DNA from 2 places in the Pseudoalteromonas sp. NZS100 genome. Region 1 is predicted to be linked to the other one. Evidence: predicted binding sites of a transcription regulator. Region 1 holds the regulator's gene; the other holds the start of a gene.
What was found. Region 1 encodes LexA, which represses DNA repair genes until DNA is damaged. Its sites were predicted from a motif close to TACTGTATNNNNATACAGTA; they were not measured.
Positions count from the first base shown of each region.

Region 1 (7,804 bases):
CTTCTTCTTCGCTATCTGGCTTTAGTAAAGCAAGTAGGTCGTACCCTACTTGTCCGTTATAAACTTGATTATCTAAAAGCCAATATTGGTTTTGTACAAACCGCCCTTTTAACTCAACCAATACACCAGTTTTGTTCCAGCTATCAGGCAAGTTAAGTAATTGAGACCAGCTCATCACACCACGAGTCTGTTGCTTAGCTATGGCGGTTAGTTGTTGCTGCTTTTGCTCACCTCGCTCCAACTGCCAAAACCCTAATCGCACACACACAAGTACAACAACCACAACCATACAAAGTGTGATTAGTGAGCTAAGCTTTTGTTTGTGCCATAAAACTAACTGCATAAAGGGTCAACTCAGTGATTATTAAAATTATTATCGTACTGTTGTTAATATTTATACTTTTTAACTTATTTAGAGCATTGTTTATTATGGTGTCAGGGAAAACAGGGGGACGACCTATGTCTCACTTTTTAGGTCGTCGCGTATTGTTTTCGGTCGTTGTTTTAGTTGTTGTTATTGCAGCGCTTAAACTTGGTTTTATTAAAGCAAATAATTCGCCAATAAACGCTACAGCACATATACAAATACAAACAAACACAGCCACACCACATCAACAAAGTGCCAATACCAAGCAGCTGCTTGAAAAGCAAAGTGCTTATCTTTAGTAAAGTGCCCTTTTAATATCCGTAAAAATATTACAAATAAAAGTACGGTTCCTAGCGTTACATGCATGCCATGAAAACCAGTCAATAAAAAGAACGTATTACCGTAAATACCCGCATCTAGCGTTAGATTAAGGTCATTATATGCATGCATGTACTCCTCAACTTGCAGCCCTAAAAAGCAAACACCCAATAAAATAGTAGCGCCTAAAAAAACCTTAAGTGGAGTACGTTTATTGTTTTCCATCGCTACGTGGGCAAAATGTAAAGTAACTGAGGAGGTAAGCAGTATTAAGGTATTTATAAGTGGTAAGCCTTGCCAGCCCATAGCCTGAGTAGTTTCGCCAGCAGGTGTTGAAACTAGCGGCCAAACAGCTTCAAAAGTTGGCCATAAAACCTCGTTAGTCATTGCATTATTGCCTGCACCTCCAAGCCAAGGTACCGACAATACCCGTGCATAAAAAAGCGCACCAAAAAAGGCCATAAAAAACATAACTTCAGAAAAAATAAACCAGCTCATACCTTGTCTAAAAGAGCGATCCATTTGTGCTGAGTACAAACCTTGGTCCGATTCACTAATTACATTTTTAAACCAGCTAAACAACATATACACAAGCACAGCAATACCGGCATAAAGCAGATAAACCCCGCTACCACCTTCTTTACCTACACTCATAACAGTCAAGCCTGCCCCTACTGCAATAAAAAACAATGCAACAGCACCTACAATAGGCCACGGGCTTTGCTCTGGTACGTAATAATGCTCATATTCTTGATTCATTTTATTTACTCCTAGTTTCACACTAGTTTAAAAAGCTAGTTATTACTTGCCACCAGCTGTTCACTAATATCAAATACGGTATAAGATAAAGTTAATTCTTCAATGTCGCTTGGCAATGCGGTATCAACATAAAAAAGTAATTTAAATTCAAGCTCTTCCCCTGCTTTTAGAGGTTGCTGATCAAAGCAAAAACAAGCTATTTTATGTAAATACTTTGCCGCTTTACCTGGCGAGACTGATGGTACAGCCTGCATTACTTTATCCAGATTGCTATTATTTTTAGCACTAAACATTACTTCACGCATTGCACCGGGTTTTACCACTACACTGTATTCTTTTGATTTAACTTCAAACGGTGCACCACTTTGTGCGTGAGTAGTAAAGCTAACGCCAACTTCTCGGTTTTGTACTATTTGTGTACTTTGCTCTGCTTGCTCAAGCGAAGGCTTCCCATTAAGCCCTGTTACATCACAAAACACGTCATACAAAGGTACTAAAGCAAAGGCAAAGGCAAACATGCCTATGCAAATAAGTACCAAACGTTTGAGTAGCGGTGCGTGTGTCATTACTTAATAACCGGCGGCGTAGAAAAAGTATGATATGGCGCTGGAGAGTCAACTTCCCACTCAAGGCCTTCTGCCCCTTCCCATACTTTTGCAGGCACTTTATCACCGCCACGCGCGCATTTAATTACCACAGCTACAAACAACAATTGCGATAAACCAAAGGCAAACCCACCAATACTTATGATTGCATTAAAGTCGGCAAATTGAAGAGCGTAATCGGGAATCCGACGCGGCATACCGGCAAGCCCTACAAAATGCATAGGAAAAAACAGTACGTTCACGCTCACCAGTGATAGCCAAAAATGCCATTTAGCCAATGTGATATTAAACATATTGCCCGTCCACTTGGGCAGCCAGTAATAGGCCCCCGCCATTATCGAAAATACAGCCCCTGTTACTAATACATAATGAAAGTGCGCCACTACAAAATAAGTATCGTGATATTGAAAGTCAGCAGGTGTAATTGCCAGCATCAATCCCGAAAAACCACCTAAGGTAAACAGCACAATAAACGCAATACTAAAAAGCATTGGCACTTCAAAAGTTATTGAGCCTTTCCACATTGTGGCAACCCAATTAAATACTTTTACTCCTGTAGGTACCGATATAAGCATGGTCGCGTACATAAAAAACAACTCGCCAGCGACCGGCATCCCAGTGGTAAACATATGATGCGCCCAAACAATAAAGCTAAGTAGCGCAATTGAGGATGTGGCGTAGACCATTGATGCATAACCAAAAAGTTTTTTACGAGAAAAGGTAGGCACTATGGTCGATATAATGCCAAAGGCAGGAAGAATCATTATGTATACTTCAGGGTGACCAAAAAACCAAAAAATGTGTTGGAACATCACCGGGTCGCCACCGCCTGCGGCATCAAAAAAGCTGGTCGCAAAATACTTATCGGTAAGTACCATAGTGACAGCCCCTGCAAGCACTGGCATTACCGCTATTAATAAAAAGGCAGTAATTAACCACGTCCATACAAATAAGGGCAACTTCATCCATGTCATGCCGGGGGCACGTAAGTTCACTATGGTTACAATCACATTGATTGCGCCCATTATCGAGCTAATTCCCATAATATGTACGGCAAATACAAACAATGCAGTATTATCATTACTGTATGTTGTGGACAGTGGTGCATAAAAAGTCCAACCAAATGCAGGACCCCCACCAGGCATAAATAACGATGCCAATAGGATTAAAAACGCAAACGGTAAAATCCAAAAGCTCCAGTTATTCATTCTTGGCAATGCCATATCTGGCGCGCCAATCATGAGTGGTATCATCCAGTTAGCAAGGCCTGTAAAGGCGGGCATAACCGCACCAAACACCATAATTAAACCATGCACTGTGGTCATTTGATTAAAAAAGTGAGGATCGACCAACTGTAAACCTGGTTGAAATAATTCAGCCCTGATCACCATGGCCATTGCGCCACCAATTAAGAACATGGTCAGCGAAAAAATTAAATATAAACTACCTATATCTTTATGATTAGTTGTGTAAAGCCAGCGTTTAAAACCTTTAGCTGGGTGATGAGCATGATGAGCTTCATTGGCGTTAGGTTGTTCTACTATGCTACTCATTAGTTCGCCTCCACTTTGGCATCAAGTGCTGTCTGTATTTGACTCGGTTGAATAACATCACCCGTATCATTACCCCACGCATTACGTTTATAAGTAATAACCGCAGCTAATTGCTTTATAGATAACTGCTTGGCAAAAGCTTGCATTGCCGTACCGGGTCGTCCATGGATAACTACATCAATGTGATCTTTTATATCGCCAAGCACTATCGGGCTGCCTTTAAGTGCAGGAAATACGCCCGGTAACCCCATGCCAGTAGGTTGATGACATGCAGCACAATTAGCCATATATACTTGTTCGCCTAAAGTCATTAATTCTTCTTTTGGGAGGGTTTTATCAAGTAATGCGGCATCTGCTAATGCTGCTTTTTGTTTAGCCTGCTTTGCATCTGCAAGCCATGTTTTAAAATCAGCTTCAGATTTAGCGACCACCACAACGGGCATAAAGCCATGGTCTTTACCACACAACTCAGCACATTGGCCTCGGTAAGTACCTTCTTCGTTTATGTTCGTCCATGTTTCATTTATAAAGCCGGGGTTCGCATCTTTTTTAACTGCAAAATCAGGTACCCACCAAGAGTGAATAACATCATCAGAAGTCATTAAAAATCTTACTTTTTGATTTATTGGCAGTACAAGAGGCTTATCAACCTCAAGTAAGTAGTTAGGGTTTTTATCTGCAAGATTCGCTATTTCATCTTGCGGGGTAGATAAAATAGAGTAGAACTCTACATCTTCGCCCATATATTCATAATGCCATTTCCATTGCGAACCCGTAATTTTAATAGTGAGATCAGCTTTGCTGGCATCTTCCATTGCAATAAGGGTTTTAGTGGCTGGTACTGCCATAGCAATTAAAATAACAAACGGAATTGCAGTCCAAAGTATTTCTACTTTAGTGCTTTCGTGAAATTGGGCAGGTACAGCCCCTTTAGATTTACGGTGATGAATAAGTGCCCAAAACATAATTGCGAACACTATCACCCCAATCACACAACATATTATAAATATGGTCATGTGCAGCTGATATACATTATTGCTTATATCGGTTACGCCTTTGCGCATATTGTATTGGCTGTTAGCCAAAACTGGGTGCGAAAAAACACATAATATAAGCCACAAGGTAGAGGTCAGTTTACCCATGTGACGGCTCCTTTGATGCTATTGCGAATGCAAAGCGAAGAGGCATACGGCTTAAACGCCAATTCGTTATTTTTATTTTTTTAGCCAATCTCATTTAATATTGATTGGTTTTGCTGCGCCAACAACGGGTTTGTGTATATTGTGTGTTCTCAAAACTAAAAAGCTGTGAGTTATTATTAGCTCAGCACATTAACAATTAGCTAAAAAACGAACAACAAGCAAGTTTTAGTATAAAAAACAATCAGGTGATATTGAATAATTAATAAAAAATCGGTAATCAACTGGGCGACAGGAAGTTCAAAATATGAGCAAAACAAAGGGGTTTAACGCATTCAGAGGGGGAAAATATAAGTGCAAAAAAGTTTACAGCTTAAATAGTCAGTGGGCTGTTTACGCCCTATTTTTAGTACAAATTTTAAAACAAAAATGCGTACTAATTAGTACGCATTTATAAAACTGCTTGTTTAAAAGCTATTTTTAAAGTCACATCCAATCAGCGTTTCTTATAACGCCAACGGCTAAGCCTTCAATATTAAAAGACTCATTCTCAAGATCTACTTCAATAGAGTCAAAATCGTCGTTTTCAGCATGAAGTAATACTTTACGACCCGCTTTCTCAAGACGTTTTACAGTTACGTCTTCGTCTAGGCGGGCAACAACAACTTGTCCGTTTTCAGCGGTTTGAGTACGATGTACAGCAAGTAAATCACCATCCATAATACCAATATCTTTCATGCTCATACCGTTAACGCGTAGTAAAAAATCTGCAGCCGGTTTAAACATTAATGGATCGATTTTGCAGTGACTTTCAACGTGCTCTTGCGCCAAAATAGGTGAACCAGCAGCAACACGCCCTATAAGCGGTAAACCTAATTGTTCTGGCTCATCTTCTTCAATTAATTGAATACCACGGCTTGCACCTGGTTTCATTTTAATTGCGCCTTTTTTAGCAAGTGCTTTTAAATGTTCTTCAGCAGCATTGGCACTTTTAAAACCTAATGTTTGCGCTATTTCAGCACGTGTAGGAGGCATACCAGTGTCTTTAATAAAAACTTTAATTAGTTCGAGTATTTGAGCTTGGCGGTTCGTTAATGGTCGCATACAACTGGTTTTCCATACAGTACATTTAACTGTGAGTATATACAGTTAAATAAAAATCGCAAATTTAAATTAAGCCTTAAAATAGCTAAAGTAATTTCACTTGTGTACATTTCAAGGATATAACTAAAGCTAAGTTTATAAATGATTAAAAATGCAAAGGAGACATTATGAGTATTTGGTACCAGCCCATCACCTTAGAGCTGTGCAAGCAGTTAGAGCAAGGCGTTAATGGCCAAGGAACATTAATGAAAACTATGGGGATAGAAGTCACAGAAATTGGCGATGATTATTTGGTTGCCACAATGCCGGCAATTCCTGAGCATCATAACCCAATGGGCATGGTTCACGGCGGTGCTAACGTTGTACTTGCCGAAACAGTTGCCAGCTATGCCGCTAACTTTGTTGTCGATTTTACTAAATTTTACTGTGTAGGGCAGGAAATTAGCGCAAGTCATTTAAAAGCATCTCGCAACGGCACTTTAACAGCAACGGCAAGAGCGTTTCATATTGGCAAACGTAGTTCAGTATGGGAAATAAAAATTACAAATAGCCGCAATGAGCTGTGCTGCGTATCAAAAATGACCGCAGCAGTCGTAGAGCGAAGATAGTTACTTTTCGATTGGGTAAATGGTAATTTCCATACCCGCACCAATCGCAGATATACGCAATAATGTATCTGCATCTAAGGCTTGATTAAAGCACTTAGGAGAAGTTCCTGATTCAAAACCAATATCAAACGTTCTACGTGAACAGCTTAACCATTGCTTTAGTGCGTTACGCGAACACGATTCAATAAGCTCACATATATGGTTTATGGCTTTATCAGGTGTGCTCACCTCACCTGTAGCTTCAATACGCGCTAGTTGACGGTATTCGTCTTTGTCATAATGTAAAATCGTCGCGACTTTTTTCAAGTCCGCCACTAGCAAACTAATATCTTGCTTTGATTCAAGCTCAAGATCTACATTTAAAAATTGAATTTCCGACATCGTTTCGTATTTACCCTCTAATAATTTCATTGCAAACTTTAACGCAGTTTTACCGTTATACCAAATCAACTATGCTCTATTAACCACTTTATATGGATATTTCGCAGCTTTTAAGTATTTTTTAGCATTTAAAGCTAGCTGGATATCAAACATCCAGCTCAATTAAACAGATAAGTCATGTTAGGAATTTAAGTGTAATCTTTTTTATTTTTAAATGATTACAGTAAGCTATAGTACAAACTGCGACAAAATGTCGCAGTAACTTATCCCATTAATGTAATAAACTAGCCTCTAAAAATAATAAGACTAAAACATGAATAAAAAAATATTTAAACATGCTCGCAAGTTACATAAATGGTTAGGTTATTTATTAGCACTACAAATTTTAGCATGGTTACTAGGTGGTTTAATTATGAGTGCAATCCCTCTTGATAAAGTTCATGGGGAGCATCTTGCAACACGTACTCTTAATAACCCATTTACGCAGGCTGATTATGTTGCCTCCCTTGACGATATTGCCTCTCAGGTGGTTAATCCAACACAAATAATTTTTGAGAACTTCTTAACTACACCACTTATTACTGTCTTTAGTAATAACGAGCAGCAAAGCTTCAATGGCATAACAGGCCGACCATTTGAACCGCCAACTAAAATACAAATTACCGCAAATGCTAAAGCACACTTACTTATTGACGCTCAAGTAACAAGCGTTGTACTACTAAAGCAAGGTACGCGGGAAGTCGGATATAAAACCAATGTTTGGCAGGTCCAATTTGACGACACTTTTAACACAACACTGTACTTGTCAGAAAATAACGGCAAAGTTGTCACCGTTCGCAGCACGCTATGGCGAATATTCGACTTTTTTTGGATGTTACATATTATGGATTACGATGAGCGAGAGAATTTTAATAATCCACTGCTTATTAGCTTTTCAGCAACCAGTGTACTTTTTTGTTTAAGTGGAATA
Region 1 is NZ_JADYWM010000016.1:78,443-86,246, forward strand. It holds gene I6E69_RS15530 (SURF1 family protein) at 1-343, opposite strand, end outside; gene I6E69_RS20800 (DUF2909 family protein) at 358-666, shown strand; gene I6E69_RS15540 (cytochrome c oxidase subunit 3) at 569-1,444, opposite strand; gene I6E69_RS15545 (cytochrome c oxidase assembly protein) at 1,480-2,010, opposite strand; gene ctaD (cytochrome c oxidase subunit I) at 2,010-3,602, opposite strand; gene coxB (cytochrome c oxidase subunit II) at 3,602-4,744, opposite strand; gene lexA (transcriptional repressor LexA) at 5,228-5,845, opposite strand; gene I6E69_RS15565 (PaaI family thioesterase) at 6,013-6,453, shown strand; gene I6E69_RS15570 (hypothetical protein) at 6,454-6,834, opposite strand; gene I6E69_RS15575 (hypothetical protein) at 7,148-7,804, shown strand, end outside.

Region 2 (7,804 bases), on a different contig from region 1:
GGGTGCAAACCACTAAAGCCATCGTAAACAGCATGAGCAAATTCTTGCCCTAAAATTTGGTGTGTGCGAGTAGGCCAGTACGAATTTTTAATCGCGCACTGCTTGGATACAACAAGTGTATTGTTTTCATCTATTAATGAGTTAAGTATTTCATAACACCAAGTTGAGCTGCCAGTAATTAGCGCCAGCTGACGATGATACGCGCCAGCTAATTGTTGCTCTAACTCATTTAGGTGTGCTTTATACCGCTTGTAATCGTGCATAAGCCGTTACTAACCATTTACTACCAAGGTCGTCAAAGTTAACTTGTACGCGAGATTGCGCGCCACTACCTTCATAATTCAGTACAGTACCAATACCAAACTTAGCATGCAGTACGCGTTGTCCTAAGTTAAAGCCACTGTCTTCAAATGCGGCATGGCTAACTGATGCGCTAAAACGCCCAGCGGCAGGCGGGCGAGAAACCTGTGTTTTAATACGAATTTCTTCAACGCAGTCTTCAGGGATTTCGCGTAAAAAGCGAGATGGGCTATGGTATTTTTCTTGCCCGTATAAGCGGCGACTCTCAGCATGGCTAATGTATAACTTATCCATTGCTCGTGTCATGCCTACATAACAAAGGCGGCGCTCTTCTTCTAAGCGACCCGACTCTTCGTTGCTTTGCTGAGAAGGGAACATGCCTTCCTCTACGCCTACCATAAACACTAGCGGAAACTCTAAGCCTTTAGCTGAGTGAAGCGTCATCATTTGTACGGCGTCTTCGTGTTCTTCTGCCTGCCCTTCACCTGACTCAAGTGATGTATGCGCTAAAAAGCCTTGTAGTGGTGAGCTGTACTCTTCGTCTTCAGGCAGCTCATACTGATCACACGCACTAATTAGCTCTTCTAAGTTTTCTACGCGAGCACGACCTTTTTCACCTTTTTCGGCTTGGTACATTGCCATCAAGCCTGAGGTTTGAATTGTGTACTTAGCTTGCTCATGCAAAGTTAGGTCGCTAATTTTATCTTCTATTTGTTCAACGAGTTCTACAAACTTACTTACTGCACCAGAAGCACGACCAGATAAATGCTGTTGTTCTACAATTGCTTTGGCGGCATACCAAAGCGGTAACGATTCTGCTCGTGCACAATCGCGTATATGGCTCAATGTTTTATCGCCAATACCGCGTGCTGGCGTATTAATTACACGCTCAAACGCGGCATCGTCTTGACGATTACCTACTAGGCGTAAGTACGACAACGCATCTTTAATTTCTTGTCGTTCGAAGAATCGCATACCACCATAAATACGGTATTTTAAGCCTTCTTGCAGCATAGCCTCCTCGAGTACACGAGATTGCGCGTTACTACGGTATAAAATTGCGGCATCTTGCAGGGCATTACCTGCATTTAACCAGCTTCGTAGTTTGCTACTTACAAAGCGTGCTTCGTCTAACTCATTAAATGCCGCATAAATAGAAATTGGCTCGCCGTCGTTACCGTCGGTCCACAAGCTTTTACCCATACGCTCTGAGTTATTTTGAATTAATGCATTAGATGCTTTCAAAATAGTCGCGGTTGAACGGTAGTTTTGTTCAAGGCGAATGGTTTCAGCGCTAAAGTCAGTTAAAAAGCGTTTAATGTTTTCGATTTTAGCACCACGCCAACCGTAAATGCTTTGGTCATCGTCGCCTACAATCATAATGCTGTTAGTATCGCCTGCAAGTAACTTTAACCAAGCATATTGAATGGTATTTGTATCTTGGAACTCGTCTACGAGCATATGTGCAAAGCGTTGCTGGTAATGACGTAGTAACGTAGGGTTATTTTTTAACACTTCGTAGCTGCGTAGTAATATTTCGGCAAAATCAACTAAACCAGCTCTATCACAGGCTTCTTGATAGGCGGCGTAAACACGCAGCATCATTTGCTCGTTAATATCGTATGCTTGAATATCTTTAGGGCGAAGTGCTTCATCTTTTTTGGCGCTAATGTACCAGCCAAATTGTTTAGCAGGCCATTTTTTATCATCGATATTCATCGATTTTAATAAGCGCTTGATCATCCGAAGTTGATCGTCAGAGTCTAAAATTTGAAAGGCTTCAGGTAAGTTAGCTTCACGGTGATGAGCACGTAAAATACGATGTGACAAACCATGGAACGTACCAATCCACATACCACCTACAGGGGCTTTTAGTGTTTCTTCAACGCGGCTGCGCATTTCTTTAGCCGCTTTATTAGTAAAGGTTACGGCAAAAATACTGTAAGCAGATGCTTGCTCAACTTGCATAAGCCACGCAATACGATGAACTAACACTCGTGTTTTACCAGACCCAGCACCTGCTAATACCAGCATGTTTTGTAGTGGGGCTGCAACGGCATCGCGTTGTTTGTCATTTAAGCCATCGAGTAATTGTGAAACGTCCATCGTTACGCCTTTTTAATCAATATTGTGGGCAGTATAACAGGTGTTTTTGTTAGGCTAAATAAAATACTGTTTTTATAAACAGCTATTTATAAAATAGCCTTAAAAACGAGTAACTTGCTAATTTTTTGAACAAACAAAAAAGTGTAAACGCACAATAAAAATTGCTAATTTGACCTAAAGTTAGCAATTTTTACTAACTCTCTAAATCTAGGGTAATTTAACTATTTGATTTGTAAGCTTTAATAAATTGGCATAGAGTGTGTAAGTAAATAATTATAAAATCAAATAAATACAGAGGTTAGTATGGCAGATCAAGGTTCTGGCGGTAACGTAATCGCAGCATTATGTAATATATTTTTTCCTGGTTTAGGGCAGTTAGTGCAAGGGCGTATTTTAGCGGCTATATTTTTTGCACTCGCTATTATAATAAGTTACGCACTAATTTATGTGCTTGTAGGTTTTGTACTTGTGCCTATTATTTACTTATGGTCGATTATTGACGCAGCGCGTTATAGATCGCGAAGTTAACGGCTTTAAAGTGGAATAAAATAGCGCCCTTGTGGCGCTATTTTACTTTATATGTCCTGTGGTTTGCGGGCGTTTACGTATATAATTACGCAATTAAAGATTTACAGGCAAACCCTATGGAATATCAATTTATTCGCGACCCTATTAGTGGGCTACGTATTAAAATAAGCAGTGAACACGCTATTATTGGTCGCTGGCTAAACGAAGAAATAGGCAAAGACAAAGTAGCTATGGTGCAAGCACTTATTGCATCGGTGAGTTCAAGCTACGAGCCGCTAACGCTAAAAGGCCAAGAAATAGATTTAATATTAACCAAAGACGAAGCACTATTTGAAGCCCATGCGCTTCATCAAGACAGTGAAGACCTAATAGCGTATCAAGATGACGATTTAGCGCTTGAAGAAAATGGTTTAAGTAGTGGTTGTGGCTTTGAAGATTTCATTGATTTAATTGATTCATGGGCTGAATTTAGCGGCTCAAAGTAAACTACATATTAAGATAGTGCTGATGCGTTAAGCTTCCTTTATCTGTACTATTACACTAATCAAAAACGACAGGAATGAATATGTCTGCCAATTTAAACAAGCTAGTAGTTATGCTAGAAATGCAAAACGCCATGAACACTAAAGTACATGAGCAATGGTTTACTCAAGGATTCGAATGGTACCGCGCTATTTGGGTTGAGTGCGCTGAAATGCTGGATCATCATGGTTGGAAATGGTGGAAAAAACAAACACCAGATACTGAACAAGTTATTTTAGAGTTGGTTGATATTTTTCATTTTGGTCTATCGCTTAGAATTGACGGCAAAACTAGCTACGAAGACTTAGCAAAGCAACTTGAAGCTGAGCTTAGTAATGCTCAACAAGCTGATGACTTTAAACAAACACTAGAGATATTAGCGGCTTCCGCTGTTGCAGATAAAACGTTTAATGCCGCTGCCTTTGCCGGCTGTATGGCGCAAATGGGTATGGATATTGATGATTTATATCGCGGCTACGTAGGTAAAAACACGTTAAACTTTTTCCGCCAAGATCATGGCTACAAAGACGGTAGCTATATTAAAGAGTGGAACGGGCAAGAAGATAACGAGCATTTAGTTGAAGTAGTTAAAAGCCTTGATACAGAACATGCTGATTTTGCAAAGTTAGTGTACCAAGGCCTTGAAGCGCGTTACCCAAAAATCTAGCCCACGTAAACTGAATTAAATAATCTTACGATAGTCGGTAACACTCAGATAATCGGCTATTTCGTTATGTGGTTGTTGGCTATCAGGGTTAGCAACTGCCAGTAAGTGCTCGATGCCGTATTCTCGTGCGGCATTTAATACCGGCACACTGTCATCTACAAACAAAGTGCGCTGCTTATTAAACCCTAAGTCTTTTTGTACTTGGTGCCACAAACTTTGCTGCTCTTTACTTACTCCATATTCATGAGTAGACACTACACCATCTAGGTAGTTATCAATCGCTGTATGCTCAAATTTCAGCATGACACTCTCAGGGTGGGCGTTGGTAAGTAAAATTAACTCTTTGCCTGCTTTTTTAAGCTCGGTTAAAAAATGAGGTACGTCTTCGCGCATTTTAATTAAATGCTGAGACTCTCGTTTAAGCTCCATTATAGGCAAGCTTAATTGCTGCTCCCAATAATCTAAACAATACCACTGTATTTGACCGCTCACAGCTTGATAGCGTTTTAAAATATCTGCTTTAGCTGCATCTAGGCTAATGCCTCTAGCTAATGCGTGTTGCGCAGGGATAACGTTAAGCCAAAAATGACTGTCGTAATGTAAATCGAGTAATGTTCCATCCATGTCGAGCAAAACGGTATCGATTTTTGACCAATTTAACATAGGAATTTCAACTTATAAGGTTTATTATTGAACTAACTGCCATGATAGCAAATTAACGCCAATGACACAGAAAAAGCACCCAACACCACCACAAATCCTCAGTAACAATGTTGTTGCTAAAAGCCGCCTGTTTACTGTGGAGTCTTTAGATCTAAAGTTTTCTAATAACGAAGAGCGCCAGTATGAGCGAATTCGCGGCGGTGGCCGGGGAGCAGTGATGATTGTTCCGTTAAGTGCAGATAATGAGTTACTACTTGTGCGTGAATACTGTGCGGGCACAAACAATTACCAGTTAGGTTTTCCTAAAGGCTTAATTGATCCGGGCGAAACTCCAGAGCAAGCTGCTAACAGAGAACTTAAAGAAGAAATTGGCTTTGGTGCTGAGTATTTTAAACCATTAAGAACAGTAACAATGGCGCCGAGTTACTTTAATGCCACTATGCATATTTTATTTGCTAAGCAATTATACCCACAAACCCTTATTGGCGACGAACCAGAGCCGCTTGTTGTTGTTAAGTGGCCATTAACTCAGTGGCAGTCATTATTAGACCAAGAAGATTTTACCGAAGCACGCAGTGTTGCAGCTTTGCTATTATTAGATAAGTATTTAGCGTCTGGAGCTGCCGATGAATAAATTAATCGAACCGTGTATTGAATTAGCTGAGCGTGCTGGCGATGCAATTATGGCCATTTATAAAAAAGGCGATATTGGCCAACAAGAAAAATCAGACAACACACCTGTCACCAAAGCTGATTTAGCAGCAAATGACGTACTGGTTGCTGGATTAAAAGCACTTGCGCCCGATATCCCAATTATGTCGGAAGAAACACCTATACCAGCACTCGCCGACAGACAGGACTGGCAGCGTTATTGGTTGCTCGATCCGATGGATGGTACTGGCGAATTTATTTTAGAAAGTGGCGACTTTGCAGTAAACATTGCATTGATTGAAAATAATCACCCTGTGCTTGGTGTTATTCATTGGCCTGCAAAAGGTGTGACTTATTTTGCTACAGCTAAAAATGGTGCCTTTAAACGTGAAAACTCAATTGATAAGCAAATATCTGTAGCGCCGCCAGAGAGCTTGACGCTTGCAGTGAGCCGCCGCCAAAAAATAGAAGCGGTGAGTCAGTATTTAAATAGTCAGTTTACAACGATTGCTATTGGTTCGTGTTCTTTAAAAGCCTGTACTGTTGCAGAGGGCAAAGCAGATTGTTTTTTAAGAATTGGTCCAACGGGAGAGTGGGATACAGGTGCTTCACAAGTTATTGTTGAAGAAGCCGGTGGTTGTATTACCGATGCAGAATTTAACCCGCTAACGTACAACCAACGAGAGAGTACTGAGAACCCTGACTTTATAGTGATGGGACATCCAGACTGGGAATGGCAAAAAATGATTAATCCGCATCAAAGATTGAGCGCAGAATAGTAATTTGGTTGCTTTTTGTTCGGTTGAACAACTTTAATTAGTTTAGGTCTTGCATTAAATGTTTATTCCTATATAGTAGCGCTCTCTTCAAGGCAGGCTCGTAAATATTACGAAAATGTTTTAAAGAAATTACAGGCGCGGGATGGAGCAGTCTGGTAGCTCGTCGGGCTCATAACCCGAAGGTCGTCGGTTCAAATCCGGCTCCCGCAACCAATTTCCTTAGGGATTGAGGTTACTGTAAACTCTAACTTAAGAGATAAAATAAAGTAGTCGATAGACTTAAAATATACAGGCGCGGGATGGAGCAGTCTGGTAGCTCGTCGGGCTCATAACCCGAAGGTCGTCGGTTCAAATCCGGCTCCCGCAACCAATTCTTTAATTGGAAGCCAAGTTGTAATGTAAGCAACTTTAAACAAGTATACAAATTTCAGGCGCGGGATGGAGCAGTCTGGTAGCTCGTCGGGCTCATAACCCGAAGGTCGTCGGTTCAAATCCGGCTCCCGCAACCACTGAAATAAATAAGAATGAAACGGCACGCTTAAAGCGTGTTTTTTTATGTCTAAAATTTAGTGTGTATATTGTGGCTCATAACCCGAAGGTCGTCGGTTCACCTTTTATAAGTTCAGGCTTCCGCAACCACTGAAATAAATAAAAATGAATTGACACGCTTAAAGCGTGTTTTTTTATGTCTAAAATTTAGTGTGTATATTGTGGCTCATAACCCTAAGGTCGTCGGTTCACCTTTTATAGTTCAGGCTCCCGCAACCACTGAAATAAATAAGAATGAAATGACACGCTTAAAGCGTGTTTTTTTATGTCTAAAATTTGATGAGTGTGGTGATTTAGCTTATAGGTTAAAGATCATTTTCACTGCATGAGGCATTCACTTCTCATAAGCGCAAGCTCCCGCCCCCTGAGAGACACTTTAAAATGTTATAAACTTCTTAAAATAAATCGTTATTACTTAAAACCTTGTTTGGTTTGTGTTAAAACGGCACAAATATTTTTAGGTTGTTACAAATATGACTGAACTTTACCACTGGTTTGATTTAATAGGCATTGCGGTGTTTGCTGTGTCGGGCACTTTGCTAGCGTATGAGAAAAAAATGGATGGCTTTGGGGTCGTAGTTTTAGCGACAGTAACTGCTATTGGTGGTGGTACAGTGCGAGATCTAATTTTAGATGTTCCTGTGTTTTGGTTACACGATCAAAGTTACTTTTTTGCCATACTCGCTTCAGTATTTGTTACAACACGCCTTATAAATAAACAAAAGCCGATACCCCATTATATTTTACAAACAGCGGATGCGTTCGGGTTAGCTTTTTTTGCAGTAATGGGGGCGCAAAAAGCACAGCTTGTTGGTATGCCCGATATGACTGCGGTAATTATGGCTGTAATTACAGGCTGCTTTGGTGGATTAATTCGAGATGTGCTTGCACGCGAGATCCCTATGCTATTAAAGGGTGAGCTTTACGCTATTACCTGTATAGCGGGTGGTACTGTTTATACGCTTGGCATTAGTTTTTCGTTAGCAACCGAAACGGCGATGGTATTAGGCATGTTAATGACCTTATTACTTCGTTTAGC
Region 2 is NZ_JADYWM010000004.1:301,479-309,282, reverse strand. It holds gene I6E69_RS06455 (GNAT family N-acetyltransferase) at 1-263, opposite strand, end outside; gene uvrD (DNA helicase II) at 241-2,406, opposite strand; gene I6E69_RS06445 (hypothetical protein) at 2,710-2,934, shown strand; gene I6E69_RS06440 (YacL family protein) at 3,051-3,419, shown strand; gene I6E69_RS06435 (dUTP diphosphatase) at 3,500-4,123, shown strand; gene yrfG (GMP/IMP nucleotidase) at 4,139-4,786, opposite strand; gene nudE (ADP compounds hydrolase NudE) at 4,848-5,420, shown strand; gene cysQ (3'(2'),5'-bisphosphate nucleotidase CysQ) at 5,413-6,216, shown strand; tRNA gene I6E69_RS06415 (tRNA-Met) at 6,353-6,429, shown strand; tRNA gene I6E69_RS06410 (tRNA-Met) at 6,510-6,586, shown strand; tRNA gene I6E69_RS06405 (tRNA-Met) at 6,649-6,725, shown strand; gene I6E69_RS06400 (trimeric intracellular cation channel family protein) at 7,239-7,804, shown strand, end outside.
Region 2: a site for LexA is predicted at 2,471-2,490, ahead of uvrD (DNA helicase II). Genes of this name have one in related genera too.